Regions from separate parts of the Pseudalkalibacillus sp. NRS-1564 genome, predicted to be linked through region 3. Evidence: riboswitches for the same ligand, from Rfam matches in the RefSeq annotation. Region 3 holds a riboswitch; each other region holds the start of a gene.
What was found. A riboswitch is a leader RNA that binds a small molecule or an ion and turns the genes downstream of it on or off. The one in region 3 is predicted to bind S-adenosylmethionine.

Region 1 (5,604 bases), on a different contig from region 3:
CAGTTCTTCATGAATGACCCATTTATGATTTTCTACGGGTTCTCCGCCATCTTCAGGGGTGTAAGTTACAACATAAGCTGTCGTATCATATGCCCCCACAATAGTTGCTTCTGCACCTTCCATTCCTTTCATATGGTTCGCTTCAATGATCGCCGTGCTACCTTCTGGATAAGTCGGATCTTCAGACTTTTGTAGCTCTTCAGGTACCTCAGCAGAGCCTGAATGATTCATCCCTTCCATATTACTTTCAGAGTTTGCCTCTGTGTTATTAGAGTTTTCATTTACTTGTTCATTGTTGTTTGCACAAGCAGCAAGAATGAGCGCCATTGATAATGTTATTACACCAATCAATTGAGTTTTACTTTTCATGATAGTCCTCCTCTAGTCTTTGGAATTGTATGCCAATATCTACTTTATCCGTAAAGTATGCACTTATTGTGCAGATTTCATTTGTTCACAGATTTATCGAATATCGGTGAAAGAACACTAAAAGGCCGCTCTTACAGAAAGAGCGGCTGTCATGTGAATTATGGTTTTTCAGGTGGTTCCCCGATGACGCGAACTTCACGTTCAAGATCGACATCAAACTTTTCTTTTACTGTTTGCTGCACATGATGAATCACGTCCAGATAGTCAGTCGCTGTCGCATTATCGATATTTACAATAAAGCCAGCATGCTTTTTGGAGACTTCAGCTCCACCGATTCGTGTACCCTGAAGCTGTGAGTCCTGAATGAGCTTACCAGCAAAAAGGCCAGGAGGACGTTTAAACACACTGCCACATGAAGGGTATTCTAGCGGTTGCTTTGTTTCACGTTTTTCCGTTAAGTCATCCATGATTGCTTTAATATCCTCATACTCTCCAACTTTAAGCTCGAAAGTAGCTTCAAGGACAAGAAGACCATTTTCTTCTACATTACTATGACGGTAAGATAAATCAAGTTCATCAGCTGTCAATTTAACGAGCTTTCCTTCCTTTGTTACAGCAAGAACGCTTTCGAGACAATCCGCGATTTCTCCACCGTATGCTCCTGCGTTCATATAAACAGCTCCGCCGACAGATCCTGGGATTCCGCATGCGAATTCGAGCCCACTTAGTTTGCTGTCACGAGCAAATTCAGAAGCATCAATAATACGTGCACCAGCTTGAGCAATAACTTTTTCTTCTTCTTTTTGAATGGCTTTTAGTGACGAAAGATTCAGGACAATTCCTCTAATGCCTCCATCTTGAATAATAACATTAGAGCCTTTTCCTAAAATGGTTAATGGATAGTTAGATTGATAGGCGTACTCAACTGCTGCTCGTGCGTCCTCTAGCGTGTTAGGAAACACAAGGACATCCGCACATCCACCCATTCTTGTATACGTATGTGCATTTAATGGCTCATTTATCTTCAGTTCCGCACTGGGTAAAATGGAGCGGAGTTCATTTAATACATTTTGATTATTCATAGGCTACCTCGCTTATAAAACAGTTCGTTTTCATTGTGGTTTGAGTTCAATAATGTTTCATGGACATATTCAAACACATTTAAAATAATAACACAACTACTTGATAAATATGATGTTTTTCATAAAAGAAGCCTTTAATTCGAAAAGAATGTTAATTGGAAAGCAACTTATATAGCGGAAAAATCAATCTCAGACATCGTGATTGGAAAAATGCTGTTATCCTATCAAATGCATAAATCATTGTATTCGTTACTCTTCTACAGATACTGTTACTAATCGTCGCCAACGTTATCAAAAATAATCAGCTTATAGAAAAAATGTAGTAGATATAATATCCTATGTATGAATGTATTTTAATACTGTAGTACAGGTGTACAGATAGGGTTTTTGGTAAAAAAACAACAACCGGAGAAATTAAGTTCTCCGGTTGTTGTTATAAATTAGGCCTTTGTTCGATAAGCCGTATTGTTATCTTTCAATGTCTCATCCGTTCCAAACAAAAAGTGCTTTTCCATATTTGGAGAATATACCGAGTTTACAGTTGTTCTGCCAACTGTTTCAGCCACCTCTCGCAGCATACTTGGAGAAGCCCCGCAACAGAGTCCCAAGTAATTGACCCCAACCAGCTGTGCCTCCTTAGCCCATTCCGCTAGTTCATAGCGATTGCAATAAAGCGGGTCTAAAGAGGTTGGAAAGGTCGTCTCTGTTGGCAATGTACACGCACAGCCACCGTCTGGTAAGTTAAAGAATGTTGGGTGTTCTTCTGTTGTACGATAAGGGATTGGAAGAGCACCAACATAGCCGTTAACAGACTGTCTAATTTTTTCAATGTAAGGCTGCATTGTGGCAGGCCCTCTAAAACAATTCATGCCAACAACTAGTGCACCTTGCTCTTCTAATAAACGGCAAGCTTCCTCAACCGTATAGCCGTCCCTTAAAATGTTCTCACTCATAAGTCCGAGTGTAATCACAGCTTGAAGACCTTGCTTTTGAATCTCTTCTAGCGCTATTTTGGCTTCTTCATAGAAGTAGAAGGTTTCGCCGTTGATGAAATCAACGCCTTCTTCTTTGCTCCATTTCACCATTTCAGCAAAAATTGACCGAATTTGTTCCTTACTTTCCTCATCTTCAGGATCAAATAAGTTTGTATTTGAAATGTTTCCAGCAACTAGCGCTTCTTCTTCAGGGTGTTCCTTCGCAACTTCTTTAGCCAGGCGGATGGCTTGTCTATTGAGCGGTTCTAACAATTCTTCTTTTCCAATAATCCTCATTTTCTCTCGGTGACCATTATACGTAAAAGCAAGTACGACATCAGAACCTGCAAGCATATAATCACGATACGTTTGTTTTAGCGCTTCAGGGTTGTCTAGGGCAACTTCGGGTACGAATGATCCTGCTTGTAAATAACCACGACGCTCTAGTTCAAATAGATAACCTTCCCCGCAAATAACTGGACCATCTTGCAATCGTTCTTCAAGTGTTCTTTTCATGTGTAACAGCTCCTTTTCTGGATAAAATAAAAAACCCTCTTCTTAAACAATAAGAAGAGGGTTTGCTAACATAATCCTCCTCTTATCTTCCAGGTGATATCACCTGTAGGATTTGGCACCAGCTTCAACTGAAGTTGAAAGGTTGCCGGGCATCATAGGGCCTATTCCCTCCGCCGCTCTTGATAAGAGTGTTGATTTAATTTTTGAACATGTGTGAAATTATAGACCGGTTAACTGGAAATGTCAATCACTTATCTGATAATTACGAAATGTTAGGATATTCACTTACTTTTCAAACGATAGATGCGATCTTCACGTCCTATCGGCTCGACTGACATTGATCCAGATGCAACAAATGAATCGAGGTAGGTACAAACAGCATAATAAATTTTTGGTTTCTTTGTGGAGTATCTCTTGTCTTGTACCTTTCCTTCCTTAATCAAAAGCTCACAAATCATTAGGGCGCTTTCCATACCTTGCTGAATATAGGAGTCTATCGCTTCCTGTGTTGTAAATGAAAGGTCCCCTACAAAATAGGTTTCCTTAGGTTTCTGGCTTGTCTTTTCTTGTAATGGTTCTTGAACTTCTTCCGCGAACAAATCAAAGGAACCTTGTAATTCCTCTTCTGATTTCGGTTCTTCCTGGTTGCTTTTCGGTTTGACTACTTGTTCTACAGTGTTGCTCCCTCTTTGAAAAGCTTCTTGGTCTTCACGATAAGATCTGATTAAACTGTTTAGCCGTTTTTCTTGTAGATCTAGTAATGGAAGATTTAATGAAAGTGGCTGTTCAATGTCTTGTGGAAGGTTCAATCCTTCAGGAATGTCGTATGTAGGATAGCCGTTCTGTCTTTTCAACAGTAGCTCATCCAACTCGTAATCTATTTCCATAAATCCCTTCACAACTTCTCTCACAATGGAAGCGGGTAATCCGGTATGCTCTTCGAAATGATTTATCCCGAAACGCCGCGTTTCCCCTGTTTTTGCATGTCGAACAACATATTGATACCGTAAAGAGCGACCGCACTCACATTTCAAATCATCTGAAATGAAGCCTGCATCGATGTAATCTTCTAGTATCCAATCATCAAGCAGCATCCTGATTTCTTCATCCGTTGCTCCACTTGGAATCATCCGGCCTTTACTTCTAGCAATGACATTCGCGAAAGTCGTTTTCTTACCGCGTTTAAGAAAATTCATTACATACGTTTGTTGTTCATTTGTCAGATCTGAAAAAAGCTCATCTCTTTGGGTGCTTGTCAGGCTTTGTGTCATATAAATCCCTTTCTGTACGATAGTAATGCCATTATATCAGTAAATATTCCACTATTGTTTGCATAGGATAAATTCTTAAAATAAGAAACGCCAATCCTGATGAATTGGCGTGAATTCGTTCTTAACGATGGCGGCCGTGCTCGCCCTTATGATTATGATGATGCTTTTCTTTTTTCTGTTTCGTTAAGTCGAGTGTATATTTAGCGAAACCATTTTCTGTTTCATCAACAAAATGAATCGTTTGAATGCTTTCCGCATAGGTTTTGGCTCGTAACGAGGATTCAAAAGTGACGTTCAGTTTCTTCTTATTGACTGTGTGAAATGACCAGTTCTGATCAGCTGTTGGATTAATTGTCTTGTTTTCAAGAATATAGTCAATTAAAATTTGTCTATTCTCATCAGGTGAATCAATGACAATATTCGAACCGTCTAAGTGCGGGAAATGCCCACCGCCTGTTGCTCTGTAATTATTTGTAGCGACGATAAAGAACATATCTTTCGTTACCTTTTCTCCGTTGTATTTTAGCGATTTAATTCGATTCGCATCAGCATTTACTACACTCCCACTCATATCATATTTCGCCGGTTCAGTAACATCGATTTGATAGGTAACGCCATCAATCACATCGTAGTTATAAGAAGGGAAATCAGGATTAATTAAAGGCTGTTCCTGTTTATCTTTTTTGTTGATCACATTAAATTGGCCTGCTGACATTTCAAGCCAATCCTTCAGTTCGTCACCATTTAACAGCACCGCTTTCAGTGTATTCGGATATACGTAAAGATCAGCTGTGTTTTTAATCGCAATGTCCCCAGCAGGAATATCTGTATAGTAGGACGAACCCCCTCGACCGCCCGCTTTAAATGGAGCGCCTGCGGATAGAACTGGAATACCTTCATATTCGGTACCCTGAATATTGTTTTCTACATACCATTTTTGTGCATTGGTTACAATCTGGATGGACGGATCATCATTAACGAGCGCAAAGTAACTGTTTATGGGTGCAGTTGTTTCACCGACAGCTGTTCGCACATAATCAATTGTCGCTTCATGATCGTCTTTCACTGCATTCACGATATCCATGTCTGCTTCAACAAGTGGTGTTTTCGTTACTTTATCATAGATGGGACGAGCTTCAGATTTGGAATCGTTCACTGACCATTCCCCATTATCTTCCGTTAAAGATAGGTCGATTACCCCAAGGTGGTCTCCCCAGTAACCTGGCTCGACGGAAGCGACTCCATTAATGGTTCCTTTTGTATTATCCACTCCCTCAATTCCTTGAAAGCTGTTATCTCCAGGGAATACTTTGTGGGCATGTCCAAATAAAATGGCATCGATGCCTTCCACTTCGCTTAAGTAGTAAACGGCATTCTCGTCATTTCCTTGTG
Region 2 (5,604 bases), on a different contig from region 3:
CTTTGTAAAGGAATCATAACGCTGTTACAGTGTATAATAGGTTTTCCTGACATAATAATTACCTAATCTTGGATATGTTAAACAATTTTGAAACGAGGAATGTGTATGCAGGTCATCCACTTATCGATCGTAGGGTTAATCTTAGTGAATATTTTTGCCTGGCTGATCATTCATGTTTCTATCTCTTATATTTGCCTTCGGTTGCCAGATTCCTTTTATGAATCTAAAAAATCAATGTTACAAAATAAGAAATGGGAACTGAAAGTGTATGATCGTATCCAGATAAGGAAGTGGAAAACAATACTACCTGATGGGGGAGATGTGTTTAAAGGAGGATTTCGGAAGAAAGAACTCAAAACGCTCACTTCTTCTTATATAAGGAAATTTATCTTAGAGACAAGACGTGCAGAGGTGACCCATTGGCTTCTCATACCACCTTCATTCTTGTTTTTCTTATGGAATCCTTTGAGTATTGGTTTAGTAATGGTTGGGTATTCTTTAATAGTTAATCTTCCATTTATTCTTATACAAAGGTACAATCGACTCAGGTTAAAACCATTATTACATCGACAGTTGAAAAAAGAGCAGCGCAGGGGGAATTCCATTGGAACACTTGGGGTTTGATCAAACCGAAAAAAGAAAGAACGAACATATTGATATTTGTCTAACGGAAGACGTGGAAGGACAGGGACTTACGACGGGGTTAGAAAAATATCGTTTTAAGCATAATCCACTACCAGAAATTGATTATAATGAAGTCGATATCTCCACTCAATTTCTTAATAAGAAATTGAAGACGCCATTTCTGATCAGCTCAATGACAGGCGGTACAGAGCGATCTTGGGAGATTAATAAACGTCTTGCCAAAGCTGCTGAAGCACATGGTTGGGCGCTTGGTGTAGGCTCAATGCGTGCCGCTATTCAAGAATCGAAATCCGCTTATTCATTTGACGTAAGAAAACATGCACCAACCATTCCTATACTAGCCAATATTGGAGCTGTTCAACTCAATTATGGTTTTACAGTAGAAGAGTGTAAGAGAGCGATTGACTTCATTCAAGCTGATGCGCTTCTGCTTCATTTAAATCCATTACAAGAAGTATTCCAACCTGAGGGTGATACAAATTTCCAAGATTTAATCGATAAAATTCGAGAAGTAGCAAAAGCGATCCCTGTTCCACTCGGTATTAAAGAGGTTGGCATGGGAATCGATGCGAAGAGTGCTCAGCGTCTTATAAGTGCAGGTGCCAGTTTTATTGATGTTGCTGGAGCGGGTGGAACATCCTGGATTCAAGTTGAAAGTTTTCGTTCCCATCAAACATTAAGACAACAAGCTGCCGAAGCTTTTCAAGATTGGGGTAACCCGACAGCTGATTGTATTATTGATGTAAGGAAACAGCATCCCGATGTCCCGATGGTTGCAAGTGGCGGACTAAAAAATGGTGTGGATGCAGCTAAAGCTATTGCTCTCGGGGCGGATGTGTCCGGATTTGGTAGGGCATTACTTGAAAATGCAGTAGATGATAGTGAAGAAGCGCTATCAGATCAATTAAAGCGAATTGAGTTCGAATTACGAACAGCTATGTTTGGAATTGGAGCTGCATCGATCAATAGATTAAAATACAATAGCGCATTAAAAAAGAAATAGCCAGAGCACTGAGCTCTGGCTTTTTTGTATGAATAAGTTAAGGAACGATGTTCAATTTGTCTTATTTAAACCATATGGCACCAATGACTTCGAGCAACTCCACTTGCTCAGACGAATGAGGAATCAACATTATCGGTTCCCGTAGTATAGGTCGTTCTCTAGAGAGCAAACTAGAGCTTAAGGAGGGCGACGCTAATGGCCTGGTTATCCATTTTTCCGTTTATCGTTGTCATTATCATTGCGATGAAAACAAAACTAGTGATCCCCGGATTAACGGCGGGTTTGCTAACAGCATCATTTATATACAAACCTGGATTGATCATTGGTTTACAACAGTTCTATGAATTTATTATGACTGGTTTGAAAGATGAAAATAATGTTAAAATCGTCCTTTTTCTATATATGTTTACGGGCTTAATCGGATTGATGAAATATACTGGTGGGATAAAAGGATTTGTTCAAGTTGCCTCATCCAAAATCAACTCAAAAAAAGGAGCGTTATTTCTGACGTGGGTGTCAACGCTAGGAACATTTAGTGCTCCTAGTTTCCGCATTGTAACGGTAGCCCCAATCATGAAAGCTCTTTTAAATAAAGTGAAAATTACTCCTCAGGAGCTTGGATTTGTGATAGAAACGACAGCAACTCCAGTTATTGTCTTAATGCCAATTGCTACCGCTTTTGTCGGCTATATGTCATCTGTTGTGCAGCTTTCACTAAAAGCAGAAGGCATTGAAGGAGATGGCTATCGTTACTTTCTTCAAAGTATCCCTTACAACTTTTTTTCGATTAGTATTTTATTGATTGGCTTTTATTTGAGTTTTTTCCATCATCGAAAAACGCCAGCTACAGACGCAGGTAATGTGGAAAAAAAGCTTGATGATCAATGGGAAGATTGTCATCCAGCTGTGGCGAAGGATCTTCCTACGAAACCGATGAATTTATTAATACCTCTTGGAGGAGTAATTCTCCTAACACTTCTTCTTACATATTGGAGTGGTTATAAGAAGGGGTTTACTTCTTTAATCAAGGCGTTTATTGAGGCAGATGTCCTCGACGCGATGGTCTTTGCACTTCTCACTACAGTACTCTTAACGTTCATTTTCTATTTATTTCAGCGTTTTTCTTTAAAGGACCTTGTTACTTATTTTATCGAAGGTGGTAACGAGATGATGCCGGTCATCGTCTTGCTTACTGTCGTTTGGGGCTTAGCAGCTTCAACAGAAGCTCTTGGCTTCTCGTCTTTTGTTACCTCAAACCTTGATTGGATTCCTACTTTATTTGTACCACCAGTCTTATTTCTCGTTGGGGCGTTTATTTCATACTTTATTGGCTCATCATGGGGCACATGGGGAATTTTAATGCCGCTCGGTATTTCATTAGGGTATTCTACAGGAGCAGATCTACCTGTTGTCATTGGAGCCGTGTTTGCGAGTGGGACATTTGGCGCTTTTGCTTCTCCGCTAAGTGACAATACGAATACAGTTGCGAGGATCTTGCAGTTGAATCCTATGACATATGCGAAATTTAAGCTTGGCCCAGCTTTATTAGCGGCGGGATTAGCAGCAGCTGGCTACTTTGTTATCTCTTTTGTAATATAATTATTTTTATGAGTACTTTTGTATTGACATCCGTTTTAAAACCATTTATTATTGGGACTAACTTAATAATCCTTTGTTTAAAGGATCTTCTTATTCAGAGAGGTGGAGGGACTGGCCCTTAGATACCTCGGCAACGGACCTATGAACTTATGTTCAATTGGAACCGTGCTAATTCCTGCGACGAAAGTCGAAAAATGAGAAGAGGCTCGGTCTATCCAAACCCTCTTCTGTTCGAGCAGATGAGGGTTTTTTTATGCACCCTCATTTGGAAATATGTTTTAGTAGAGGGAGCGACTGATATTGCATACACTATTGGATAACGAAGCAAGAAAACAACAGCTTATTAAGACCCTTCTCTCACAAGGGATATATAAGAAGGGTGAAAAGCAACTTTATATGTTATCACTAAATGAATTAGAAAACATATATGCTCGATCAAATAAAACCATACAGAGAAAAGGAAACGGAGTGGTCATAGTGGAACAAGCAACATTTGCAGCAGGGTGCTTTTGGGGAGTAGAAGCGCTATTTCAACAATTGAACGGTGTTATTTCAACTTCAGCAGGGTTTACAGGAGGAGAGACGATTAATCCAACTTATGAAGATGTTTATTCTGAATTAACAGGCCATGCCGAATCCGTACAAGTTGAATATGATCCTTCTCTCATTTCTTATGAAGAACTTGTAGAGGTTTTCTTCGAAAATCATAATCCAACCTCCTTAAACAAACGGGGAGAAGATGTCGGAACACGCTATCGCTCAGCGATCTTTTACCACTCAAATGAGCAGGCAGAAATAGCATTATTTGCGAAAGAAAAACTTGAGCGATCTGGACGCTTCAAAAAACCAGTTGTGACGCAAATTATACCAATCACTTCATTCTATCGTGCAGATGAGTATCATCAAAGCTATCTTGCTAAGCGTGGACAGTCTTCTTGCAAAATTTCATAATAGAAAAAAGGCCTTCTCTCATTGTCATGAGGGAAGGCCTTTTTTAGTTAATCACCTTGATTGACACCTATTTGATCAATAAAGACTTTTCCTTTCTCTGATGCATTAAATTCGAATGTAAGAGCATTCATCTTCTTCGGATTAAAGGCATTGTTTGCTTCTAAGAATCGCTGCATCGGAATATTAAAGGTTTGGAGAACCGGTTCAGTAGGTTCACCATAACGTCCTTCTTCGAAGTATTTTGTTTTTGTGTGTTGAATAGGAAGAACACCTTGCAACTGCATGACGTCACTCAGCTTAACACTAGCGGATGCTCCGTTATCTGAACTAGCCGTGATTGTGAAATCAACAGGTTGCTGGTCAGATGGATCTGAAAGGTTTGCTGCTGTGAATGTTAATGAACTGTTCATTGTATAAGCAAATGGATCCTGAAGGGCTTTCTTGAAATTTAATTTGTATGCGCCGTTCTTTGAATAGGAATGATCCCATTTCAAAAAGACCCCATGAGTACCTCTTTCTTTATCGCGTCGAAATTCAAGCTCTCCTTCATACCATTGCAGCAAGCTATTAGTCTCTATGGTGATATAGGGAGATGTCGCTGTTGTGACATCAACGTCCTCTTCAAAGGTGCTATAGATATGATACGAAGGATCTTCATATTTACTAATGTATGTTGTATCAGGTAGCCATTCGAGAGCATAGCGATAATCCTCAAACATCGGTTGATAGGACTCATTTTGATGAAGCGTCGCCTCAAGAAAGCCAGCAACATATGTGCGGGCTATTTGTCGTTGTTCAGTGCCTTTAAGAAGAGGCTCTTTATTTAATAAAAGCGTGAAAGGGAAATACGTATCGTTTTCTCCCCACGTTGTGTTAAATTGTCCGTGATTGGCGCGATCAATATAAAGGGCTGCTTTCATAGCTTCTTTACTGCCAGTTAAATCAATCCCATTATACTGTCGGTCGCCTTCGAATTCCGATAAATCACTATCATAAGAACCTTGAAGTAATAAATAATTGACATCATCCACTTCGATTTTTCGATCTGAAAGTGTTTGATAATCCGTCGGTGCAAGTGCGATAACAGATTCAATATTATAATGGGAATCAAAAGTCATGTTCCCGTTATTTGGGTAACGATCAAGGTCATTGAATTTTGCTGCTAAAATGGCAGCTTGACCACCGCGAGAATGACCTATTAAAGCAATTTGATCCATCTTCACTTTGTTGAATAATGGATTATCTTTTTGAGAAGATAATTTCTCCATTTCTTCAATATGTTTAAGCAGCAACCAGGCGCGTCCATTAATGTCTCCTGCGAGGCCACCAGACCATGTTGAATTGAAGAAGTTCTCATCTACTGATACTGTTAAAAAGCCACGACTAGCGAGTAACTCACCTAAATA
Region 3 (5,604 bases):
CTTTCTCACCGTGAAGAAACGAATGAGCTTCAGATACGTGTGTTAAACCGTTATGAATGGAGTGTGCCGCTGCAATCCGACCATAGCGATCGCCAAGACCTCCTACCATTCCTCCTGATAAAAGATTTGTTTCAATCACCCGAATAAACGCATCACTCAAACGACCATTCTGTTGATCCCTAACCGCTTTTTCTCCGTCTGCTACAAGGACATCACGGCAGCTTCTTGCTACTTCATACGCTAGTTTTATGGGAATTGGCGTTGAACGCAGTTCCTCAATGAGCGCTTTCGCTTCATACCATTTGGCCAGCGTATCACCAATACCTGCTTTCAAATAAGCGATTGGTGACTGCACAAGAATTTCAGGCTCTACAAGAACAAGATATGTACTTCTTGGAAAAATAGTATACTCAATAAACTCTCCCTCGTCTGAATACTTCACACTAAGTGGCGTCGTTGCGGCACAAGTAGACGCGAGCGTTGGCACAAGAGCCACATCTCTGTTTACTTCATTACCAACCGCTTTCGCTACATCCAGAACCTTTCCACCACCTACACCGAGTATCAAATCGGCACCGTGAATATTGGCTAATTCAGATTGCCTTTTAATTTCCGTTTCTGAACATTCACCACTGTACGTAGAATAAGCTACATGAAAGGCAGATAGATCTGGAAAATAACCCTGAGCTGCTCCCCAAGATTGATGTCCAGAAATCACAAACACTTTTTGAAACTGCCCTTCCTTAAGCAATCGTGGTAATTCTTGAAGGATACCTGATCGACATTCATAATGTCCTGGCGTTGCTCTTACCTGAATTGATTCCATCTTTTCTTCCTCCTAAATCTGATGAACAATGTGCTTACCAAGTTCATTTATTGAAGACACACCTGCTAATAACAATAAAACAAAAAGATCTTCTTTTAACTTAATCCTTTTTCAAACGAGCGGAGAGAACATTTCCAAACGATTGTAGTCCCTGAACAAGGACAATAAGGAGAAATACCGTAACGTACATCACATCGACTTCATATCGCAAATGACCGTATCGATAAGCGAGATCACCAAGCCCACCTGCTCCAACGAGCCCAGCCATTGCCGTTGCCCCAATCAGTCCAATTGTCGCAATCGTTAATCCAAGAACGATCGATGAACGAGACTCCCTTACAAGAACATGCCAGATAATATGTCTGGTTTTTACCCCCATTGCTTCGTAGGCTTCTACTACTCCACGATCTACCTCAAGAAGAGCGGATTCCATCAACCTTGCGATATACGGCGCCGTAAAGACAACGAGCGGCACAATCACACCTTTTACTCCAATTGTTGTACCTGCAATCATTTTTGTAAAAGGTAAAATGAAAAACAGTAAAATGATAAATGGAATCGACCTGATCACGTTTATAGCCGCATTTAATATACGGAAAAGAACTTTATTTTCTAATGCTTTTTCAGGTCTAGTTAAAACAAGTAGCACACCAAGCGGCAGGCCAATCAATACTGAAATCAGTAGTGAGATCCCAACCATTTGAAATGTTTCAATAATCGCGTTCCAAATGTCTGCACCCCAAAGATCAATAAACTCCGATACCTTAGCTGACATGAGCTTCCACCTCCTGAACATAGCCTTCTACTACGACGCCACTTTCCTCTAAAAAGGCAACGGCCCGAGCCGTCTCTTCCGCTTCCCCATCTAAATGAACGACTAGCCTACCAAAAGGCTGATCCTTCAGTTGTGTAATGTTCCCTGCTAAAATGGACGGATACACGTCGAACTTCTTACTAACAAGCGCAAGAGCGGGACTACCTGATTTCTCCCCAATAAATGAAAGATTCACGATCTGACCACGCTCTTTCAATCGCGACACAAGTGATTCTGGAAGCTCATCCTGGAATAACGACTGAACAAATCGTTTGGCCGTCATTGTAGCAGGCTTACTAAAGATATCGATCACTCGTCCCTGTTCAATCACCTTCCCGTTCTCCATCACAGCCACTTCATGACATATTTTCTGGACAACGTGCATTTCATGCGTAATGAGTAAAATCGTGATTCCAAAATCACGATTGATTTGTTCCAATAAAGATAGGATTGATTCTGTCGTATCTGGGTCAAGGGCACTCGTTGCCTCATCGCATAGTAGCACTTCAGGTTCATGAGCAAGCGCACGGGCAATCGCCACACGCTGCTTCTGACCACCTGATAGCTGGGAAGGATAAGCATCCCGCTTATCCGATAACCCAACGATACCTAAATATTTATCAACTCGCACTTCAATCTCTTTTTTACGAAGACCCGTAAGCTTCAGCGGAATGGCAATGTTTTGATACACAGTGCCTGTTTTCAATAAATTAAAAGACTGAAAAATCATCCCGATGCGCTGTCTTGTTTTTTGAAGCTTTCCAGTAGACAAAGAAGTGAGCTCAATGTCATTGATAAATACCTTTCCATCTGTCGGTCGCTCCAGAAGATTCACCATTCGGACAAGCGTGCTCTTTCCAGCACCACTATAACCGATGACGCCATAGATGCTTCCTTTCTTAACTTCTATGGAAACATCATCAACCGCCTTCGTAATCGTCTCACCGCTTTTATACGTTTTCGTTATATTTTCTAATCGAATCATCGTGCTCACTCCTCTTTCGAATTACCAGGATGCAACTACAGAACCGTTAAATTCGTCCTGGATAAATTGCTTCACTTCATCTGATTGATAGTAGTTCACTAGCTTTTGAATACGTTCATCATCTTTGTTCTCTGTTTGTGTTGCAATCACGTTCACCCATGGGGAATCTTCTGGTTCCATTTCAAGCGAATCTTCTTTCGGTACGCGTCCACTTTCCATTGCAAAGTTCGTATTAATTGCTGCAATCGCAAGCTCACCAAGCTGTCTTGGAATTTGCGAAGCTTCTAATGGAACAAATTCGAGATTGTAAGGATTCTTCTCAATATCTTTGATCGTTGCTTTAACACCAACGCCATCTTTCAACTCAATAATGCCAGCTTGCTCAAACAACATTAGCGCTCTCGGTTCGCCTGTTGAATGGTTAGGCAACCCAACTTTGTCACCTTCTTGCAATTCATCAAGACTCTTATATTTGTCAGAATAAATTCCCATTGGAAAAGTAATCGTAGTTGCTACCTTGGAAAGATCGAGTCCTCTTTCTTTTACATAATCATTCAGATAAGGTTCATGCTGAAATACGTTCGCATCCAATTCCCCTTCATCAAGGGCTGTATTTGGCATCACATAATCATTAAACGCAATCACTTCAATTTCAAACCCGTCTTCCGCTGCGATTTCCTTCACCTTGTTCATCACATCTTCATGCGGACCAGCCGTTACCCCTACCTTCAGTGGGCCATCTTCTGAAACTCCAGAAGCCTCATTTCCAGAACAACCTGCCAAAAGAACTAAAATAAGTGCACCTAATAAATACAATGATTTCTTCATTTCTCAATCTCCTTTAAAATTCATATAGTAATGTAAAGCGTTTTAGCACTAAAATATAAAAGCGCAAAAGTACTTCGATCTGCTAAAATCCCCTCCCAATAAAAAAACTCCCTCTGTAAAGTACAGAGAGAGTTGTATCATTTCATCATTATCAGCAGCGCTGAACTCTCTCTCATCTTTCAAACGATTGCTCGTCTGCTGGAATTAGCACCTTTCTCACGAACTGAGATGGTTGCTGGGCGTCACAGGGCCAGTCCCTCTGCCACTCTTGATAAGAGTTTTCAATATTATTTAACTATTTTCAATAGTATAGTATCTTTCTCGAAGGGCGTCAAGGGAAGATCTCAAAAAGTGCCTGTCACCGCCCGCTATTTGTCGAAAGATTTCTTATTGTCTTCCTTCTAGATAATTGTCGAACCAGTTTCCTAGATGCTTAAGTCGTTCCACTCGTAGCTCTGGATAACCGCTTCGTGATAAATTATGATCAGAATCTGGGAATCTTACAAACATCGTTTCCTTCCCACGATGCTTTAAAGCCACATATAACTGTTCTCCTTGCTCTATAGGGCACCTGTAATCATTTTCGCTATGAAGAATTAAAAGTGGGGTTTCGATTTGGTCCACATACTTAAGCGGTGAATGATGCCATAGCTTAGCGGGGTTTTCACCTAAATCACTTCCAACTTCCCACTTTGTGAAAAAGTATCCGATGTCACTAACGCCATAGAAACTCTGCCAATTCGAAATGGAGCGCTGGGTAACCGCTGCTTTGAATCGATCGGTTTTCCCAACAATCCAGTTCGTCATAAAGCCACCGTAGCTTCCTCCCGTCACGAAAAGTTGAGCTTCATCAATAAAGGAATACTTATTCAACGCGTTATCAACACCCGCCATCAAATCCTCATAATCACCCCCACCATAATCTCCTCGGCAACCATTCACAAACTCTTGTCCATATCCCTGACTACCACGTGGATTCGTATAAAGGACAACATATCCTTTTGCTGCAAGAAGCTGAAATTCGTGCATAAATGAATTACCATACATCATATGTGGCCCACCGTGAATTTCAAGAATAAGGGGATGTTCCTGATCTTCCTTAAAATCCTTTGGCTTCATGAGCCAGCCCTGAATCTCCAAACCGTCTTTCCCAGCGTATGTAAACATTTCTGGTGTCGAGAGATCCAAGCATTCGAGAACGTCAGCATTTGATTGAGACAAACACAGTTCATTTACTCGATCTCCATGAAACGAAAGCGTATAAATATCGCCAATGTTAAGTGGATCACTAATCGCAACAGCCGCTTCATTCGCGCCTGGCAAATAGTGAAACGCGTAATGGTGCCTGTCACCACCCGCTATTTGTCGAACCGTGCAATCTTCTCCGACGAAATAAACACCAGTGTTTCCTTCTTTACTAGCAAGGAAATAGAGTCCATCTCCATTTTGGCTCCACATCGCACCAGGAGAAGCGCCGCCCCAGTGCATATCTGAAATCAATACATCCGAACACTCTAAATCAACCTCCTCTGTTAAACAAGTAAACTCTTTCTTCGCTATGTCAACAGTCCAGATTTTATTCAACGTAGCTCCTTTATGCTCAAAGTTATGCCCAATGAATGAGAGCTTCTTCCCATCTGGTGACCAGTTCGGTGTGCTAAAGCTCCCACCCTCACGATTTAACTGATCAGGCTCTGATCCTTCATTCAGACCCTGAATAAAGATGTCGGCTCGCATGTAGGACCCCTGTTCTTCATATCTATCTCTCACATATACAATGGATTGTCCATCCGGTGACCAGTTAGGGCTAGAATGATTAAATGGTGCATCTGTTAGCCATTCTATTCTCTTTTCACCTGAGGTTACCTCGATCAAGACAACTTGCAAATAGTTATTGTCAAGAAAACCACTGCCGTCTGCTTTATAGCGCAAGTCAGTCACAACGAGAGGCTTACGTCCTTCTTCTTTCTCATTTGTATCCTTACTTAAAACAAGTAGCGAAGAACCATCGGGTTTCCAAACAGGAGCGGAAACACCACTTTTTAAATCAGATAGTTGTCGCGCTTCGCCACCATCAGTTGAGATAAGCCATATTTGATTTTCTCCTGATCGATTCGAAACGAAAGCAATCGTCTTCCCATCAGGCGACCA

Region 1: another riboswitch for S-adenosylmethionine. It lies ahead of ACIFPW_RS14750 (homocysteine S-methyltransferase family protein); the one in region 3 lies ahead of ACIFPW_RS08080 (MetQ/NlpA family ABC transporter substrate-binding protein).
Region 2: another riboswitch for S-adenosylmethionine. It lies ahead of msrA (peptide-methionine (S)-S-oxide reductase MsrA); the one in region 3 lies ahead of ACIFPW_RS08080 (MetQ/NlpA family ABC transporter substrate-binding protein).

The regions. Positions count from the first base shown of each region.
Region 1 covers NZ_JBITPM010000031.1:20,503-26,106, reverse strand. The annotation lists gene ACIFPW_RS14760 (YdhK family protein) at 1-369, opposite strand, end outside; gene murB (UDP-N-acetylmuramate dehydrogenase) at 528-1,451, opposite strand; gene ACIFPW_RS14750 (homocysteine S-methyltransferase family protein) at 1,892-2,941, opposite strand; SAM riboswitch class I at 3,021-3,130, opposite strand; gene ACIFPW_RS14745 (DUF3895 domain-containing protein) at 3,223-4,212, opposite strand; gene ACIFPW_RS14740 (bifunctional 2',3'-cyclic-nucleotide 2'-phosphodiesterase/3'-nucleotidase) at 4,334-5,604, opposite strand, start outside.
Region 2 covers NZ_JBITPM010000040.1:25,483-31,086, forward strand. The annotation lists gene ACIFPW_RS18080 (glycosyl-4,4'-diaponeurosporenoate acyltransferase) at 106-624, shown strand; gene fni (type 2 isopentenyl-diphosphate Delta-isomerase) at 605-1,648, shown strand; gene ACIFPW_RS18090 (Na+/H+ antiporter NhaC family protein) at 1,844-3,247, shown strand; SAM riboswitch class I at 3,335-3,448, shown strand; gene msrA (peptide-methionine (S)-S-oxide reductase MsrA) at 3,548-4,198, shown strand; gene ACIFPW_RS18100 (hypothetical protein) at 4,246-5,604, opposite strand, start outside.
Region 3 covers NZ_JBITPM010000015.1:122,000-127,603, reverse strand. The annotation lists gene ACIFPW_RS08095 (iron-containing alcohol dehydrogenase family protein) at 1-826, opposite strand, end outside; gene ACIFPW_RS08090 (methionine ABC transporter permease) at 927-1,601, opposite strand; gene ACIFPW_RS08085 (methionine ABC transporter ATP-binding protein) at 1,591-2,625, opposite strand; gene ACIFPW_RS08080 (MetQ/NlpA family ABC transporter substrate-binding protein) at 2,647-3,453, opposite strand; SAM riboswitch class I at 3,623-3,731, opposite strand; gene ACIFPW_RS08075 (prolyl oligopeptidase family serine peptidase) at 3,841-5,604, opposite strand, start outside.